DNA from 3 places in the Marivivens sp. JLT3646 genome. Region 1 is predicted to be linked to each of the others. Evidence: riboswitches for the same ligand, from Rfam matches in the RefSeq annotation. Region 1 holds a riboswitch; each other region holds the start of a gene.
The links. Region 1 has a riboswitch for S-adenosylmethionine ahead of BSK21_RS05805 (hypothetical protein). Riboswitches for the same ligand answer to the same signal wherever they lie in the genome.
Positions count from the first base shown of each region.

Region 1 (5,644 bases):
CATCCCCCTTTCGAAACCCCCAGCTGAAGGGGCAACGCGCCCCTTTCAAAACCCCCGTGACATGGCAGACAAAGCGATGATCGGTTAACATGGACTGGGTTGTCAGCGAACGATCTGGTGGACCTATGCGCCCACCGGATCACCTTCGCCCTCCGCACGGATTACGGCGGATCAAGGTCCTGATGCTTGACCTTCTGTAGGATCTCATTGAGCGGCGCGCCTTCGATTTTGCGGTAGGCGATCAGGACCTCGGCCAGCCGATGAACGACCTCTTCGTTGGTCTTGAGAACCCGTTTGATCGATCCATAGAGGTCGTCCAGCAGTGCCCGCATCCGTGCCTGAGCCTCATCGTCCATAACCGCGTCATGCCGCCAAACCAAACCACTCGCGCCAAGGCCACTCTGGTTGTCGATTGCCGTCAGCAGCTTCGTGGCAATCGCGAGATCAGATTGCGGACCGCCGCCTGATCCGCTCGATATATCGCCGAGGAACAGCTCTTCAGAGGCCCGTCCCGCGAGAAGAACAGCGACCTCTCTGTGGATGTCTTTGAGGCGATATTCGGAGGGCTGCAGGTCGTAATCTGTCCGCCCTTCCCCGTTGAATTGGACTTCACACGAAGCGACGGGTTGCCAGTCGATCGCGGTCGAGGCCACGGCATGACCCGCTTCGTGATAGGCCACGCGATGGTCCGCCGCCCTGCGGATCGACCGCTGTTTGGTCAGGACAAACTTCAGCTCTTTGACGATGGCAGAGAGGTCATCACTCTCGATCGAGGCAAAGGCCAATCGGATGAAGGCCCCCGCCTCTGCTGCGGTCTGACCATACATCAGATCGACGATCTCATCGGCATCGCCGATCTCTCCGAAGGCATCGTGAACGACGGCCGTCAAAAGCTCTGCGTCTGTGGTCGACATCTCCGCCTTGAGGTCAAAGCGACCCGGTCGAATGATCGCCGGATCAAGCTGTGTGAGGGAATTGGTCGCGCCCATGATCACCACGCCCGGTGTTCGCTTCAGACGATCGACAGAGGTCAGGAAGGCATTGATGAGACCTGTGACGTAGGCCGTCCCACGACCGTTATCGATGAGACGCGTGCCAAAACTGTCGATCTCATCGATGAAGACGACACAAGGAGCCGCTCCAATCGCGTCGTCCACGCTCTCCTTCATGCGCTGTAAAACGAGATTGAACGCCCCTACCCCTTCGAAGTCAGCCACGCTGAACGCGTGCAGCGGCACCCCTGCGTCCACGGCCACCTGCCTCGCGAGATACGTCTTACCTGTCCCGGGTGGACCGTACAGCAGCAGCGATGACGGCACCCGCCTCCAGTCACCCTGCCCCTCTTTAAACTGTTTTAGACTGCGGACCAACCGACGCGCATAGGCCTGGGCCCGCCCAACACCTGCGATGCCTCGGTGTTGGTTTGCGGCGCTGTCGGTCGATCCGTTCGTCGTCTCGGGGATCATTGTCCCCAGTGAGATCAGGTAACGCTCCAGCGTCTCGATGTTCTCACTGCGCAGCGCCAGAACCATGGCGGTAGGATCGGCTGTCCGTAGATGGTCATCCGTGGGAAGCACCTTTTGAAGGCGCGCCAGATCATAGTGGATATTCCGGTCCTTGAGGGCGTCCAGCACCACCAGCAGGATCTCACGATCAAAGGGCGGCACTTTGATCGGCGCAGGCATCAGCCCACGGAACTGCTCCGGAAAGATCATTTTGGGAAAGCCCACGAGCACAAAGCCACACTGTCGGTCGAGCGCCTCAAAATAGTGGTCTCTGACTGTACGCTCGGCGGGGCGGTAGACGTTCACACTCCGCTCAAGGCTGACGACGCTGAGCGGGTCTGGGTGCGCCAGCGATGTCAGAACCTTGCGAATGATACTGCAGTAGTCACTGATCAGGTATTCTGTCTCAACTTCGAGCACAGTCACAGCGCCCGATTTGAACGCGGGACGCAGAACCTCCATCGTCTGCAGGCCTTTCGCAAGGCATGCCAGCGCGAGAAGAGGCCGATCGGGCCGTTTTAAAAGGCTCGTGCGGTCGGCTTCCAGACCAAGGGGGTCTTCAGCAAAAAAGGCACCGCAAAGGTCTTCGAAGAGTGGTCGCCAGGTCGGAGTAAAGGAGGTCATGACAGCACCTGAGAGACATGGAATTTGGGCCTGCCCCGACACTCGGGGCAGGAGTTTTTGTCCTTAAGAAAGGATGGTGTCTTTAGTCGCGCAGAAGCGCGTTCAGCGTCTGGTCGATCTCTTTGAGAGCCTCCGGCCAGTAGATCTCTGACACCACCTTGATCCGCCCTTGAAACACCTCAAGCGGTACTCGCGCGTGGGGATGGTCCTTCGCCATGCGGCGATGGAACGCCTTCTCGAGCCGGATCGCTGCGCGGCCCTTCTGAAGAGGCTCTTGTCGCAGGAACTCCACCGTGACCTCTGACCCCAGATCGAGCTGCTGGCGAAAGCGGATCGCGGGGTTGGCGCTGAAGCCGACCTTAATCAGCGTCAGATCATCCCAGATCAGGCGCACCACGTAGATGAACGATGGCTTTGCGGACCACCCTCCCCCGCAGTGCGCGCAGTCGAAGCGCCCCGTTTGAAGGTTACCGCGCGCAATGCGTTGCTGATGCCCACAGGCGTCATGCTGATAAAGACGATAGCTTGGAGCACCCTCTGGATCGTCACCCAAGAGGCTCCAACCGCGGGCCATCGCTTCATCGCGCTCTTTTGCCCCGTGGCAGGTCTCGCAGCGAAGGCCTGTCTTGCCCGCCGCCATCCGTTCGATCATCTCGAACTGCCTCTGGACCTGATGCCCGCAGGTCAGCAGAAACCGCCCGTAGTGGGGCTTTCCCGGCACCGCCTCCACAAACTGCAGCCCTGCCTTTTGTGCGATCGTAGATCGCTTTTTTTTGAGACAGCTCTGGCAGATCGGCACGCCAGAGCGGCAGGTAAAGACCTTGGACCGCTGCTGCGCCCCGCAGCGGGTGCATTCGATCAAGAGGTCGTTCCGATTTGCGAACCTGCCGACGATCGAAAAGGCCTTTGAGGATGGGAATTTTAGCCAAGCCTTTGGGATTAGGCGCTGGCTGCGACGGCGGTCTCTGCGCACAGGTTTGGGTTTGCCGCCTGCGGGCGACATTACAACATCGGTCATACTGACCTCCGAATGGAACAGAGAGATTGGGTCCTCACGGCCAGAGCCGCGAAGATGTCTCATCCATTTAAAGGAAAAAAGAGGGTTAAGCCGCGAGAGGCGCCTGTTCGGCGCAAGCCGTCACATAGGCGTCCAATGCCGCAAAAGCATCGACAATGATCCTCGCCAGATCGTCAGACACACCATCCTCGATCAGCATCTCTGCCTGCTCTGCATATGGCGCCGCCGTGACATCAAAGCTTCCCGACCACGCCTGCGAAAGACAGGTGAAAATCGCCGCAAGAGCCTTCAGTTCAACCGACTGCGGATGCTCCTTTGACCGCCGTGCGTACTTCAGGGCAGCATCGATATCCTGCGTCCGGATATTATGTACCCGTTTCCGAAATTCTTCGATCAAGGCTGGGGATTTTACGACCGACACATACTGCTGCAGGTCTGCCGATTGCTGCAAACGTCGCGGCAGAAGCCGAAGACATCCGTAGTACACTGCGGACATACCCGCTTGGTTCCCCGATGGGGAAGTGATATCATTATTTAATGTCATTTATGATCTCCGTAACAGATCGTTCTTGGCACGGCCCACCGAAGAGTTGCCGCTCTTTGGTGGGTCAACTGCAGATTATTATTGAGATTAAATAATGTCAACAAATAAAATGCCCAGAGGCCGTCCGCCGGTCGACACGGAAGCTGTCACCGTGCGCCTACCCCGCGATATCATTGTAAAAATTGATGAAATTCGCGCCCGCAATTTAGGTACTCAATCTCGACCGGACGTTATCCGGCGCGCCATCATTGAGTGGCTGCGGGAAGAAAAGTAACCCCTACCCCCGTCGAAATCTCCAGGAAATTCCACGCAGGCAGGAAGTGATAAGGCGGATCTTGTCCGATTGGCAGAAATCTCAGGGTGCATCGACTGTTTTGACTAGAAGAAGCCTGACCTGATTAGAACCGCCCGAAATATCCGTACAGCGACACGCCGAATGTGAGCAAAACTCATAATCTTTCTGAATTTTTAGTAGTTGCTCTAAAAACGAAAATCCCTTTTAACGGTCTCATCATCAAGAGCTGGGCTTATGCCCACACCAACCTGCGAACTCGGCAAGGTGGTTTCCATGAAGGGATGTGGCCTGTGGGCAAAAACGAGCAAATCCTCATCGACCATTTCTTGGATCGTTCCTCCGTCTGTCGAGTTTCGCTTTCGGAGGAAAGACAATGAAACGTCGCTCATTCTTATCAGCACCTTTTGCGATTGCCACGATGACCGAGGCATTTGGGGAGCCATCGTCTGACGGCTGGATCGAACCGCCTTCTCAAGTCTCAGTGAAGCGAGAACTGCATTTTGAGCCGAGCCATTCAGGACAGGTCATTATCAAGACGGATGCACCTGCTGAGCCAAGGCCATTGGTCAGACCAGAAATCATCGATAGCATTTGGTTTAAGGGCACCTACGAGATCATGCCTCAATCGCTTCATTGGAAGATGATCGATCAGGGTTGGTTCGGAGAGGACGACATTTGGTTTCCGTTTGGAGAAAATGATTGGGAGTACGAACATTGGTTCGCCTATTTCCAACCCGCATGTGAAGCGCACGATCTACTCTGCACGCTTTTCGATGTGAGCAATTTTTGGTTCACAGAACCGAAGGAACTGGGCCTAGGCCTCGATCTACAAATACATCCAAGCACCCCAAGATATGCCACCGCAAAGCTGATTGATCGAAGTTGGATCAACGACTTCAAGGCCGCTGTGGAAAGAAAGACTGACTTCCTTATCGTAGATCCCATCATCCGCCCCGCATCAGGGGCCTTCGTGCCGCGATCGGCAGAAAGTGCAAGAGGTTAATCATGAGCAACCTAGACAACCCAAGCATTGAAGAGTTCTTTGCGGCTTCAAAGCCCGCCCAATATGACTTCATTAATACCATCCTACCCACTGAAAAGCTCTATGAGGAAGCTGGCGATACAATCCTTGGAATGTATTACGAAGGTGCTAGAGACCGAGACAGTGAGTGGATCAATTACCCCGACGATTATGATGTGGTCAGCATCCTCGAGGAGTCGGGTGAGATCGATAGTGATCGCCTCGGTGCAATCGAAAACGGATCACTGTTAGAAGAGGCGGAATTACAAATTCTACGGCGTGATCATGCTGACAACGATCCAGAAGGCTGGGACGGAGTTCACCTTTGGGAGGTTGAACTGAAAGACGGCTCCATATTCGCGGCATTCCAAAGCCAGAGCCAAGGACAAGCTGGGTTCACACTGGACTACTCTCGCAGCTTCATATCCAGAGAAGAGGCAGTCGAATGGCTAGAAACCTTCGAAATTAACTCCTGAATGGACCTGGGGTACCGCATAGGTACCCCAGACCCTTTTAAGAACGCAGGCCTTGGAGCTTTCACATGAAGACATTCATCATGAAGACATTCATAATGCTAATGCTGGCTCTGCTCGCTCGGACAGCTTCAGCGCAGGATCACCCCAATCCTGTCGTTCAA
Region 1 is NZ_CP018572.1:1,157,492-1,163,135, reverse strand. It holds gene BSK21_RS05825 (AAA family ATPase) at 162-2,129, opposite strand; gene BSK21_RS05820 (GIY-YIG nuclease family protein) at 2,212-3,147, opposite strand; gene BSK21_RS05815 (hypothetical protein) at 3,233-3,691, opposite strand; gene BSK21_RS05810 (ribbon-helix-helix domain-containing protein) at 3,786-3,965, shown strand; SAM-I-IV-variant riboswitch at 4,198-4,296, shown strand; gene BSK21_RS05805 (hypothetical protein) at 4,360-4,989, shown strand; gene BSK21_RS05800 (hypothetical protein) at 4,992-5,483, shown strand; gene BSK21_RS05795 (hypothetical protein) at 5,549-5,644, shown strand, end outside.

Region 2 (5,644 bases), 860 kb from region 1:
AACTAAAATTACGGGGTCTATTGCTCCGCAACCGTACATCCGGCGTATATTCTCTTGTTTCAGACCGCACCATGTTTGTTCAGTACTCAAACGTCGTTGAGTATCCAGAAGACGATTGGGAAACGATCCATGAGGTGAACGGATATGCCCGCAACAGACCAGCGTCGGAAGGTTGGGGCGCATATATTTTGCCCTTAGGCATACAACCAGGCGACAGGGTCTACATAGAAGACCTGATAGAAGATATAGTAGCACAAAGTTTCTGGTATTCAGTCGGACCTGCCGTTGATGCTGAGGGCATATGGAACGGCACCACAATTGAAATCGACCACAAAATGTATCGGCGTTTTACGCTCATTGGTTAAGATAGACTCCACTCGCTTCTGCGAAAGAGGCCACATCGGGGCGCAGAAGCGGTAATTCGATTGTTCCATAAGCATGAAGTTTAAGAGTTGACGACTTTACGTCTCTCGAACGAAAGTCTCAGGGTAATACTTACAAGAACACCTCCAAAAACGCCGTTCGATCCCTTTTTGGATTTCATCTCTTTGACAGCTCAAGTTCGAGGCTAAGCACATGAATACTCTTCAATATTTTGGAATGCTCTACGTGGATTGGGCGGAGAGCGGTTACTACGCATACCTCATTGTTTTGGTGGCAGCCCTGATTACTGGACTTGTGCACAAGACTGAATATCGCCTCCCTCGTTCAACTTACTTCTTGAACATCTCTTTGGTGACATTTGGGTCCGGATTGATCCAAGCGATCTGGCTTTTTTCTCTAGAAGCGACTGCGGGAGGTTACGTTTGGATCCTCGCCCTTATCGATTTCTTAAGTTGGGCAGCGGCAGGATATTTCCTGGTCATGTTTGGTAAAGCTCGCTCTAATGATGCCTTTGGTCACTCTCGATACGCCGCTCTTGCCTTCATCCCACTTGCTAACTTTGTTCTTCTGTTCAAAGGACCCAAAGACACTGTCTTTCAGACATCTGGATCAGGTCTAACAGTCGGAGCACCCGCCGTCGTGATAGGTCTCATTGCTTTTGGAATTGGTCGAGGATCTGCTCCAGGGCTCGAACAAGCGGTCCTCCAAAAGGTCAATGAGTTCGCTGGCACCCAAACCGCTACAGATATCGGAAAGGCTTATTTCGAGTTTTACCTAAAAAGAGACGGTCTGGATGGTGGACTACAATACTTGGCATCTTTGGATAGCGTAGGGCCAATTGATGGCGTCACAGATCTCTCCAGTATTACTGCGCAGAATGGCGTTTTAACGTATGACTTCACGATAAACGACAACTCTATCACAGGCCTCAACCCAGAATGGACTTCGAATGTCCAAGCGGGCAATTGCATCACCTATACAGATGCGATCAACGCAGGCGCTACTATCAAGTATTTGTATCACACCCAGAGCCGGGTTCTGGCCGATATTCAATCCCATTCAAGTAGCTGTCGTTGATGCCTTCATCTACTGAAGCCACTCCAGCGACAGAGTAATCCAGACAGGAAACACGCTGTGCGTAATATATTTTTATCAGCTTTACTTATAACGACATTGCCAGTTAGCGCACAGGCTTACTCGTATTCTTGCGGCGGAGCTCAGGCGGATGACACTCATGATTTCATCGAGCTCTATGACTTCAAGAATGAAATGACCGTTCAAGCACTCATCGGTAATGAAGGCCTCGCCTATCAGTCCCGTTTAACTATTGAAATCTGTAACGGCACCGCCAGAAGATCCACAGTATTTATAATACCCGATCTGGAGCTCGTTCCCGAAATCTGCGGTTCGGACTTCCCCGTCATGATCAATAGCTATGTTTCGTTCGATATACAGTCGAGCATTGGTGGTCTCGTTATCGACAGAGAAAATGTCGATGAACTAGCACCAGGCCTTTGGCCATGGGACATCGAGGGGGACCTAATCATCTGGAGCAAATGGGCGGGGCATGGAGATCAATCGCAAATCATCAGCTATCAGCTGTATGGCGATAATCTCATAGCGTCTTTCGGCATTGTAGATAACTGCTCCGACCAGTCCCAAGACTTCAAAGCACGATTTATCGGTAAAGCATTGCCGTAACGGCGATAGAACCGCCAATTTTTGATACCAAAAACACAACTAGCGCAGTAGGAGATTTTCGATGTCACTGCCCGTCAAGATATTCGTTTATGCACTTTGGGCATTCCCAATCATTGATGCGTTCAATTTTGCAATGAGCTTCTCCATGACCCCTCTAGTAAGGGTCATCTTTGGATTTGTGATTGCCTACTACACACTGAACTGGTCGCTCAAACTTGGCGGTGCGTTTTACCTATTTTCCACCATTATGTTTGGTGGGCTGGCCTTGGTAGGTCTGGGCACATGGCTTTACTTTGTTGCTGCTTTCATGGCGGCAGGAGCTTACACGCTTCTCTTCAGTAAGAGCTCGACAGATATGAACACAAAAGCCGCAAAGGCTGAGTTCACATCACGTGAACTCGACTACCAGTATAAAGGATATGAAGTCTACAAATCGCCTAATTTCTATTGGTGCGACAAGGAAAGCTTCAAGAGTACCAAAGAAGTTGAAGCCTACATTGAGGACCTCATTGCGATCAACTCTGAGGGTCGCTCCTAGCGGTTTCGAGGCTCCAAGCGGCCCCTGAGAATAACCTCTGATGGGCCAAGCCACGGATAGTCTTCCCAACTGAACTTGCCATCCAAGAAGGTGAAGACAAACTCGAAGTCATGCAGGCGAATAGTCAGCACATCTTTCTCACGAAACTGATGCGGCTGATCAAATGCCTTGCCACTATTGAGGTCATTTAAAAGATGCTCTCTCAGATAGTGCTCAATCACGAGGGGCTGCTCTGGGCAAATGACCAAACCGACGAGGTCGCAATCGGGATCGATTTGACGCTCTAACGTCCAAATATTGGTTTCATTTTCACCTACCTCTGAGCAGGTGCAGAGCTGAATAAATGTCGTTGGTTCACACATTTCAAATACGCTTTCTGAGATCTAAAATCTGCTATCTGTTTTAATGTCCCAAGCAGATCTTAGACAAACATCACGGATATAAGTAGTTTACTTATCTTCCCTAGCATGGAGCTGAGGATGCACTTCTGTCTCCACCGTCAGATGCGCTGCCTTGCTCTCTACCAACTCTTTAAAACCAGAGATCCACTGCGGTCCCTCAAGTTTTACGGTGGCATACCTCGGCGTGGAAGGATGCAGCATGAACTCTAGCCCGTATCCTACATCTTTGGGATCGATGAACCAAAAATTATTGACCCCAAGTAGGTTCGATATGAGGTCGTGTGCCTCACATGCGGGCTGAAAATACCCAAACCAAACTTCGTATTCCGGTGAGTTTTTCTCGAAAGGAAACCACAAATCCTCTTCACCAAACCAGCCACTATCAATCATTTTCCAGTGTAGCGACTGAGGCATTATTTCATAAGCACCCCTACCCCAAATACTATCAATGACCTCTGGCTTTATGAGGTGCCGAGGCTTGTCAGGCGCATCCGTTTTAATCAGCACCATCCCCTTGTGGCTCTGCTCTAAATGCAGAGTGCGTTTCACATTTACCTTAGGGGTTGGGTCAATCCACCCGTCATAAGCGGGCTCTCCGAAAGCCTCAGTCATAGTTGCCATAGCAACTGGGGCAGCAAGAAAAGAACGTCGTTTCATTGTCAGAACTCCGAAAGCAGAAACGGCAATCCGGATCCAAACAAAACCGACAGACTTCTGGGGTAATACTCATTTTTGCCCATTGGCCACATCCCATTTTGGAAACCACCTTGCCGAGTGAGCAGGTTGGTGCGGGCATTCGCCCGGCTCTTGATGTTAAGGCCCTTAGGTTACGACATTTAGCAGAGCCGTCAACACCAACTCTTGCTCTACTATGACAGCCACAGAACCTCTGCCCTCGGAGCCATCTTCATATCCCTCCAAGTTAGATATCCATGACTTGTTTTTGTCCACTTATAGTGCACACACTGGAGCATAAGGATTAGCATCGACTTATGTCTGCAACCGTCCATCGCACCATGTGTAGGAGATGAATTCTGATGACCCCTGTCATGGAGAAAGTGGACCGAATTCTCATTCGCTTTGGCTATGATAAGCCAACGAGACTGGGTTTTTTTCTATTCTTAGGTTGGAGTTCTTTGGTAGGCCGACCAGAAGAGACACATGACAACATCATTAAGCGGCTCAACCTCTACCCTCACTGCGATATTAACAATGAATATCGGGGGTTATTGGAGCAAATCGACTTTGCGAGAGTTCACAATATTTACGATGAACTTGTATGGCGTCTCGACACAGACATAACGGCGAGAAACATATCAAACATCGAAGGCGTTGAACTTTCAGAGTTCAATTTCAAAAACTACCATCTATTAGACGATGACGACCAGAAAATCGTGAAGCTAGGGGACAGTGAATATCTGTTTTCTGAGGCCATGAGACAGTTCGGACTTGTCATGGAGGCGGCCGAATTTGGACCGGTTCAAGCGTTCAAGTCTGGAATGTGCCTCGCAAATATACGTTGCCAGTATGATGTGGAGGCCAGTCGCTGGAGTGTTGCGCATATCCGGAAAAAACTGCCGCTGATATTTCACGCAGCAGATTTCATATCATACAACCCAGACGCTTATGGCGAAGGATACCTTGCGACACAGATACCGTTGCAAGTCTTTCTAAATGGCACTCCCAGCGAGTTTGGGCAGCTGTGCTGGTATTATCAGTCTTGGATCCTCTTCAAAGACCAGCTTCCTATCCCCGGAGTTGAAGCGATGCCGATCTACGATTTCATGAACTGGTGTTATGATCGAGCCAAAGCATTCTTCCAAGCGTTCTACGATAAAATTATCGAAGTAACGGCGACTTACGAGAATACTTCGTTGTTTCCCGCCTTCAAAAGTGACGTTGATGAGCGACCACTTATTATTAAGGCTCTCAACGAACATTACGGAGATTTTGATGCAGATCGCACAACATCAGATCCTATCGTGCGAGCACTGATCATCTTTGGTTATTTTTGCTCACTTTGCGAAACAACGGTTGCGCAAGCAGGCTTGAGGCCCATCCAATGAAACATCTCTTCATCTCACTTTTTTCAATATTTTTTGCGACGTCACAGGTTCTAGCGGCTTCAATCCCTCCAGAAGATCAACTTGCCATTGATGCAATCACTGCTGAATTCCAAAAGCAGTGTGATGCAGAGCAAGGGCATTTCCGTGATATCGACGCCGATATGAACGCTCCACTCCGGGGCGAGTTAACATTGGGTGAGAGCAAAATATATCAAATCCCGATTACAACAGACGGAAAACTCGCAACCGTTTTGGTACCTGAGTTCCGCTGCACAAATATCGGCTACGCTTGGTGCGGAACAGGAGGATGCGGCTTCTTTATTATCGTCGATGGCATCCCATACCGAAAGTGGGTGAGCCATGAGCCTCGCTCGATTACGATCCCCACATACACAGACGAAGAAGTGGTCATCATATACCCTCAACACGGTGGATCGTGCGACACAGCTTCTGACCAAAGTTTATCGGGGTCAGATTCTTGTTATTCGCTTTTCATGTGGAATGAACGCCTTTCGACTTTTATCTCGCCAGACGGTTCCATTCAGGAATGGTAT
Region 2 is NZ_CP018572.1:293,281-298,924, reverse strand. It holds gene BSK21_RS01585 (hypothetical protein) at 1-365, shown strand, start outside; gene BSK21_RS01580 (hypothetical protein) at 577-1,461, shown strand; gene BSK21_RS01575 (hypothetical protein) at 1,519-2,085, shown strand; gene BSK21_RS01570 (hypothetical protein) at 2,147-2,623, shown strand; gene BSK21_RS01565 (hypothetical protein) at 2,620-2,985, opposite strand; gene BSK21_RS01560 (hypothetical protein) at 3,073-3,681, opposite strand; SAM-I-IV-variant riboswitch at 3,743-3,843, opposite strand; gene BSK21_RS01555 (hypothetical protein) at 4,062-5,090, shown strand; gene BSK21_RS01550 (hypothetical protein) at 5,087-5,644, shown strand, end outside.
Region 2: it holds a riboswitch for S-adenosylmethionine, as region 1 does, so the genes downstream of both, BSK21_RS01560 (hypothetical protein) here and BSK21_RS05805 (hypothetical protein) in region 1, are expected to answer to the same signal.

Region 3 (5,644 bases), 820 kb from region 1:
AGGGTCCACGTGAAATAGGCCCGCACCTGTGCATCTTGGAACAAGGGTTTTGGATCACCCGTGACCATTTGCAAAAATCGCAAAAACGGCACTGAGGCGAGGAACATAAAGACCACAGCCACATACTGCGGCGCACCGGGGAACGCGGCGAATGATGCATCCGAGGTCGAATACCCACCCGTCGCAATCGTCGTGAAGGCATGCACGATCGATTCCTGCATGTTCATCCCCGCGATCCCGTAACAAAGGGCACAAACGACCGTCAAACCGATGTAAATGTTCAGCAACCCCTTAGCGATATCCAGGGCACGAGGCAGAGATTTCCCCGAAGTATCAAAGCCCTCGGACTGGAAAAACTGCATCCCGCCGACTTTCATCACAGGCAGAAAAATCATCGCGACGATGACAATCCCAAGCCCGCCTAGCCATTGCAGAATGCCGCGCCAGAGCAGAATGCCGTAAGAGTGCGTCTCTAGCCCTTCAATCGCCGTAGCCCCTGTCGTGGTCATACCGGACATAGATTCGAACATCGCATCAACGAGCGAAAGCTGGGTTTCCCCTATCATAAACGGAATAGCCCCGAAGGCGGGCAACGCGATCCACACACCTGTGGTGAGGATAAAGCTCTGTTTCAGGGTCAGCCCATCGCCCAATTGGTTCGAACAAGCCAAGGCGAGAAAAACCCCCGCCATGGTCGTTAGAACCGAACTTTGCAGAAAGGTCTGCCATTCGGGGTCCTTATGAAAAAGGTCGAACAGCATCGGGGCGACCATGGTCACCCCCATTACGGCTGTTAGCAATCCGATCACGTATCCAACTGGGCGCATATCAATCATGGCCGAAGGCTTGGCGTTAGGCTGCTGTTCTGTCAACCCGCGACGCAGGCAAATTCCCTGCCGCGGATCACAACATCATCAAACGTAGAACATGTCGCGGAAAACGTGCACGGCGATCTGATCGCGGCGAAGACCCATCGCAGCCAACTGATCATCGGTTTTTGCGTTAAGAACGGCAATTTCACCAGCGCGCGATTTATGCGCTCCATATGCCTTAACGCCACGACCCAGTGCAGAAAAGAACTCGTCGATTTTTCTGCGAAGCGCTGATGCATCAAAGGTCGATTTTTCTGCGATTTGTGCCATTTAGGAGCATCCATGTAGAGCGGGCCGTTTCCCCGATACATGAACGATAGCACCAATAGCTCCGCATGTGCACCGCTGCTTTTTGCATTGCAGCATTTCATCTGCTGCAATGCAGAAATTATCCGACGTGGAACAACGTTGTGAACAAACGCGGGTCAATGCTGTCGCTGTCAAAGGTCTCCCCTTCGACCAAGACCGACACAGCGTCATGACTGTGCAGGCTCTCTTGATGGCTGGCCACAACGCGGAAGTCGCCGACGCGCGGATCCTGCTGAAGCTGTTCACAGAACAAACGCGCCGCATCCTCGACAAAGATAGGATTGGCCGCGTTGAGTTCAGCGAACGCCTGTTCGTCTTCGCGTTTGACCATCACTTGGGTCTCGGTCGGGACAGCAACGCGCGCCATGTCGATCAAATCTTCGAACCACAACATAGGGCCGTCTTCCATCACCGCCGACATACGCGCCACAGAACGTTGCGAATGCGGCGTGGCCAACTGACCACGGAATTGACGAGCGTGCTCGGAAAGTTCCAACGAACAGGGGCAAGTCGACGAATAGACGTAATCGAGATGGATTATCTTTTTACGCACGCCGGCGCGTTCGACCAATTCGAGCGCGATATCGTAATACTGGAACCCTTCGAGCCCAGAGCGCAACGAACGGACTTTCATTGGGAAACGGAACCGCATCTGGATACGTGCGTCGAAACTTTCGAGGTCTGCCATATAGGCGTCCAGCGCGTTCTCCATCACTTCAAAGCTAAACGTCTGCTCTGAGTGTTTATAGAAGGACCGCATGATGCGGGACATGTTGATGCCCTTCTTTTCCGCCTCTAGGCTCACCGTTCCCGTCACAGACGTCTCGAGCGTCACATCCCCATTGTCGCGGGTGTGAAACCGGATCGGCAGGCGGAAGTTTGAAATCCCGACGTGCTGGATTTGCTGCTTTGCCCCTTTGATCAGGCTACTTGGCCCGTTCTGGAGGTCAGGCATCGACGCCTTGTAATCCTCATCCACAACGAAATCTTCGGGATAAGCGCGAGCAAGGGCTGGGTAATTCGAAACTTCCTGCCCCGGGATCAAACGTGACACGAGAGGATCGAGCGTTGCCACCTCTTCGGGTGTGGCATCGCCAGCCCAGCGCCGCAAAAGCGCCAGAGCCGCCTCGGCTTCTTCGCGCGACGGTTCACGGTCCATATCGGACGAATGGATATTCATGTCGGAGCCTCCCGCAGGTGCAGCACGCCCCACTATATGGGATGCGCGCGACAGTTTTCCATCAAATGCGAAGGGAATACGCTTGGAACCGTCGCGCGGATCACTCATCAGATGGCATCCAATGCTTGTTTCAGGTCTGCCAACAGATCGTCAGCATCCTCAAGGCCACAGGACACACGCACCAAACCAGGTGTGATACCTAGCGTGTCTTTCTGATCCTGCGGCAAACGCTGGTGCGTTGTGGTCGCAGGGTGGGTCACCAGTGATTTGCTGTCCGCAAAGTTATTGGTGATTGTGAAAATCTTGAGCGCGTTGAGAAAACGGAAGCATTCTTCTTTGCCACCTTTCACGTCAATCGCCAGAACAGTACCGACGCCCTCGTATTGCGACTTCGCCAGTTCATACTGAGCATGACGCGGATCGAGAGGGTAGCTCACCGAGTTCAGTTTAGGATGACCTGCAAGCGCATCAGCCAACTTCAGTGCGGTTTCGGACTGCTGACCCACACGAAGGAACAAAGTATCGAGCGATTTTAGCATGACCCAAGCGTTGAACGGACTCATCGCGCCGCCTGTATGTTTAAGGTATGCCTCGACCGGCCCCCGAACGAGCTCTTTCTTGCCCAAAACCATACCGCCAAGGCAGCGGCCCTGACCGTCCACGTGTTTGGTCGTCGAATAGACAATGAGATCAACGCCCAGTTCGCCCGCGATCGAATACGCAGGCGTGACCATCGCATTGTCACACACAACAATCGCACCATTGGCGTGCGCCAGTTCGACGACTGATTTCATGTCGATCACTTCGAGCGTCGGGTTCGAAATCGATTCAAAGAAGACAACTTTGGTGTCGGGACGGATCGCAGCTTTCCACGCATCCAGATCACGACCATCGACCAGCGTCAGTTCGACGCCAAACCGCTGAAGCACGTCCTCGAGAATATAGAGGCACGATCCAAACAAAGCGCGGCTCGACACGATATGATCGCCCGCTTTGAGCATGGACATCAGCGCGCCGTTCACCGCGGCCATACCCGAAGCGGTGGCAAATCCTGCCTCAACGCCCTCAAGGTCTGCCATACGATCTTCGAGCATGGCAACAGTCGGGTTGCCATATCGTGCATAGATGAATTCGTCTTCGCCGAGTTTCACAAAACGGGCTTCAGCCTGTTCTGCCGTTTCGTAAACAAACCCCTGTGTCAGAAAGATTGCTTCTGACAGTTCGTTATACTGGCTACGACGAGTACCCGAATGCACAGCGCGAGTGCGTTTGGAAAGTTTGTCCATGTCTTTGTTCCTTACGGCCATTAAAAAACCCCTACACCGAATAAAGGGAGCAGGGGTTGGCCTGTTTCCTTTTTAGCGGCTTATTTAACGTGGCCCGCAATCCGGTTCAAATCGCCACGGCGGAGTGGTTACGCCGTTGTGACATTCTGGTCAAGGAAAACGCCTTGCAGCCCCCTGTGAAACCCGCATTGTGACCTCAACTTGCGAACAGGAGTTTCAGATGACCGCTGCAATCGATCTCTACTACTGGCCGACGCCAAACGGCAAAAAGATCACCATCGCCTTGGGCGAGATGGGCTTGGACTACAACCTGATCCCAATCAACATCGGTGCTGGCGACCAGTTTGCGCCAGACTTCCTCGCCATTGCGCCGAACAATCGCATGCCCGCCATCGTCGACCGTGATGGCCCCGACGGCGAACCTATCTCTATTTTTGAATCGGGCGCGATCCTGCAATATCTTGCGCGAAAAACTGGGAAATTCGGTGGCACGACAGAGCGTGAACGGGTGATGGTCGAACAGTGGCTGATGTGGCAAATGGGCGGCGTCGGACCGATGGCTGGTCAGGCGCATCACTTCCTCAAATACGCTCCCGATATGTCTCCGCCCCAAGTGCTCCCGTATGCGCAGGACCGTTACCGCAACGAGGTCGGCCGCCTCTATCGCGTCTTGGACAAGCAGCTTCAGGACCAAGACTATGTCTGCGGCGAATACTCCATCGCGGATATGGCGATCTATCCGTGGGCCGCGAGCTGGGAGGGTCAGCAACAAACGCTTGACGATAAACCAAACTTTGCCGCTTGGATGGCGCGCATGGCGGAACGTCCCGAAGTTGCAAAAGGGATGGAAGTCGGCGCCGAACTGCGCCAAAAGGCCTTCTCAAAAGAAGAAATGGAACGGCTGTTCAAACAAAAATGATACGTCACATCGTCTTTTTCACAGCGAAGTCAGCAGATGATCGCGACGCTGTTTTCCAAGGGCTTAAACTCTTGGAAAACATCAAACAGTGCCGCCATATCGAAATCGGGGAAAACCTGAACTCTGACCCCATCAGCCCCGATGGCCCAGACTTCATTGTCTATGCTGAGTTTGACGATACCGAACAGCTAGCAGCCTATAAGGCCGACCCGCTCTACGCTGAATCGATCCGCATTGTGCGCCCTCTGCGCGACATGCGGATCGCCGCGGATTTCTTTACTTAGGCTCTTCGATCAGGAACCGCTGGAGCGTTACGATCTGCGACCATAGGAACAAGAACAGGACCACGGGGAACGCAAAGGTTTCGAGCGTGACCCAAAGTTCCTCGCTCTGCGTGCGCCAGATGAATTCGTTGGCCGCGGCCAATCCCGCAAAAAATAAAGTCAGTCGGCGGGTGAGGATCATCCAGCCCTCGCGCTGCATAGGCAGGAACTCTCCCATCACGTATTCGAGCCAGCTCTGACCACGTAGTAGCCCGATCCCAAGCAGCAGCGAAAACAGCCCGTAAACAATCGAGGTCTTCATTTTAAAGAAGGCCTCATCGTTGAACCATGCGGTCAACCCACCGAAGAAAATCACCATAATCGCGGTGAATACTTGCATCCGTGAAAGCTTTTTCGTGAGGAACCAGAGCACCGCCATGGCTGCCAGAAGCACAGGAATAAACACGACTGCCGCGACGATAAAGCCGGAATAGTCAGTGCCCATAATGGTATAGGTGTTATCCTTGATCTTAATGTAGAGCAGGAAGAACGCCAATGTCGGCCCCAGTTCCAGCACCTGTTTCAGGATCGGATTGATCGGTTTTGCTGACATTCTAGCCTCCCATTTCCACAATGATTGCTCCGATGGCGATCAAAGTCATCAGCGCCAAACGGCGCGGCCCCACCTTTTCGCCCAAGATGAACCATCCAATCAAGGCCGCAAAAACGGTAGATGTTTCACGAAGCACCGCCGCTTCGCCGACCTTATCCAAACGCGTCGCGATCATCACTCCACCAAAGCTGATCCACCCAAT
Region 3 is NZ_CP018572.1:1,974,593-1,980,236, forward strand. It holds gene BSK21_RS09830 (TrkH family potassium uptake protein) at 1-836, opposite strand, end outside; gene BSK21_RS09835 (hypothetical protein) at 915-1,142, opposite strand; gene folE2 (GTP cyclohydrolase FolE2) at 1,261-2,361, opposite strand; gene metZ (O-succinylhomoserine sulfhydrylase) at 2,469-3,647, opposite strand; SAM riboswitch at 3,699-3,775, opposite strand; gene BSK21_RS09850 (glutathione S-transferase N-terminal domain-containing protein) at 3,868-4,566, shown strand; gene BSK21_RS09855 (Dabb family protein) at 4,563-4,850, shown strand; gene BSK21_RS09860 (inner membrane-spanning protein YciB) at 4,843-5,442, opposite strand; gene BSK21_RS09865 (DMT family transporter) at 5,444-5,644, opposite strand, start outside.
Region 3: it holds a riboswitch for S-adenosylmethionine, as region 1 does, so the genes downstream of both, metZ (O-succinylhomoserine sulfhydrylase) here and BSK21_RS05805 (hypothetical protein) in region 1, are expected to answer to the same signal.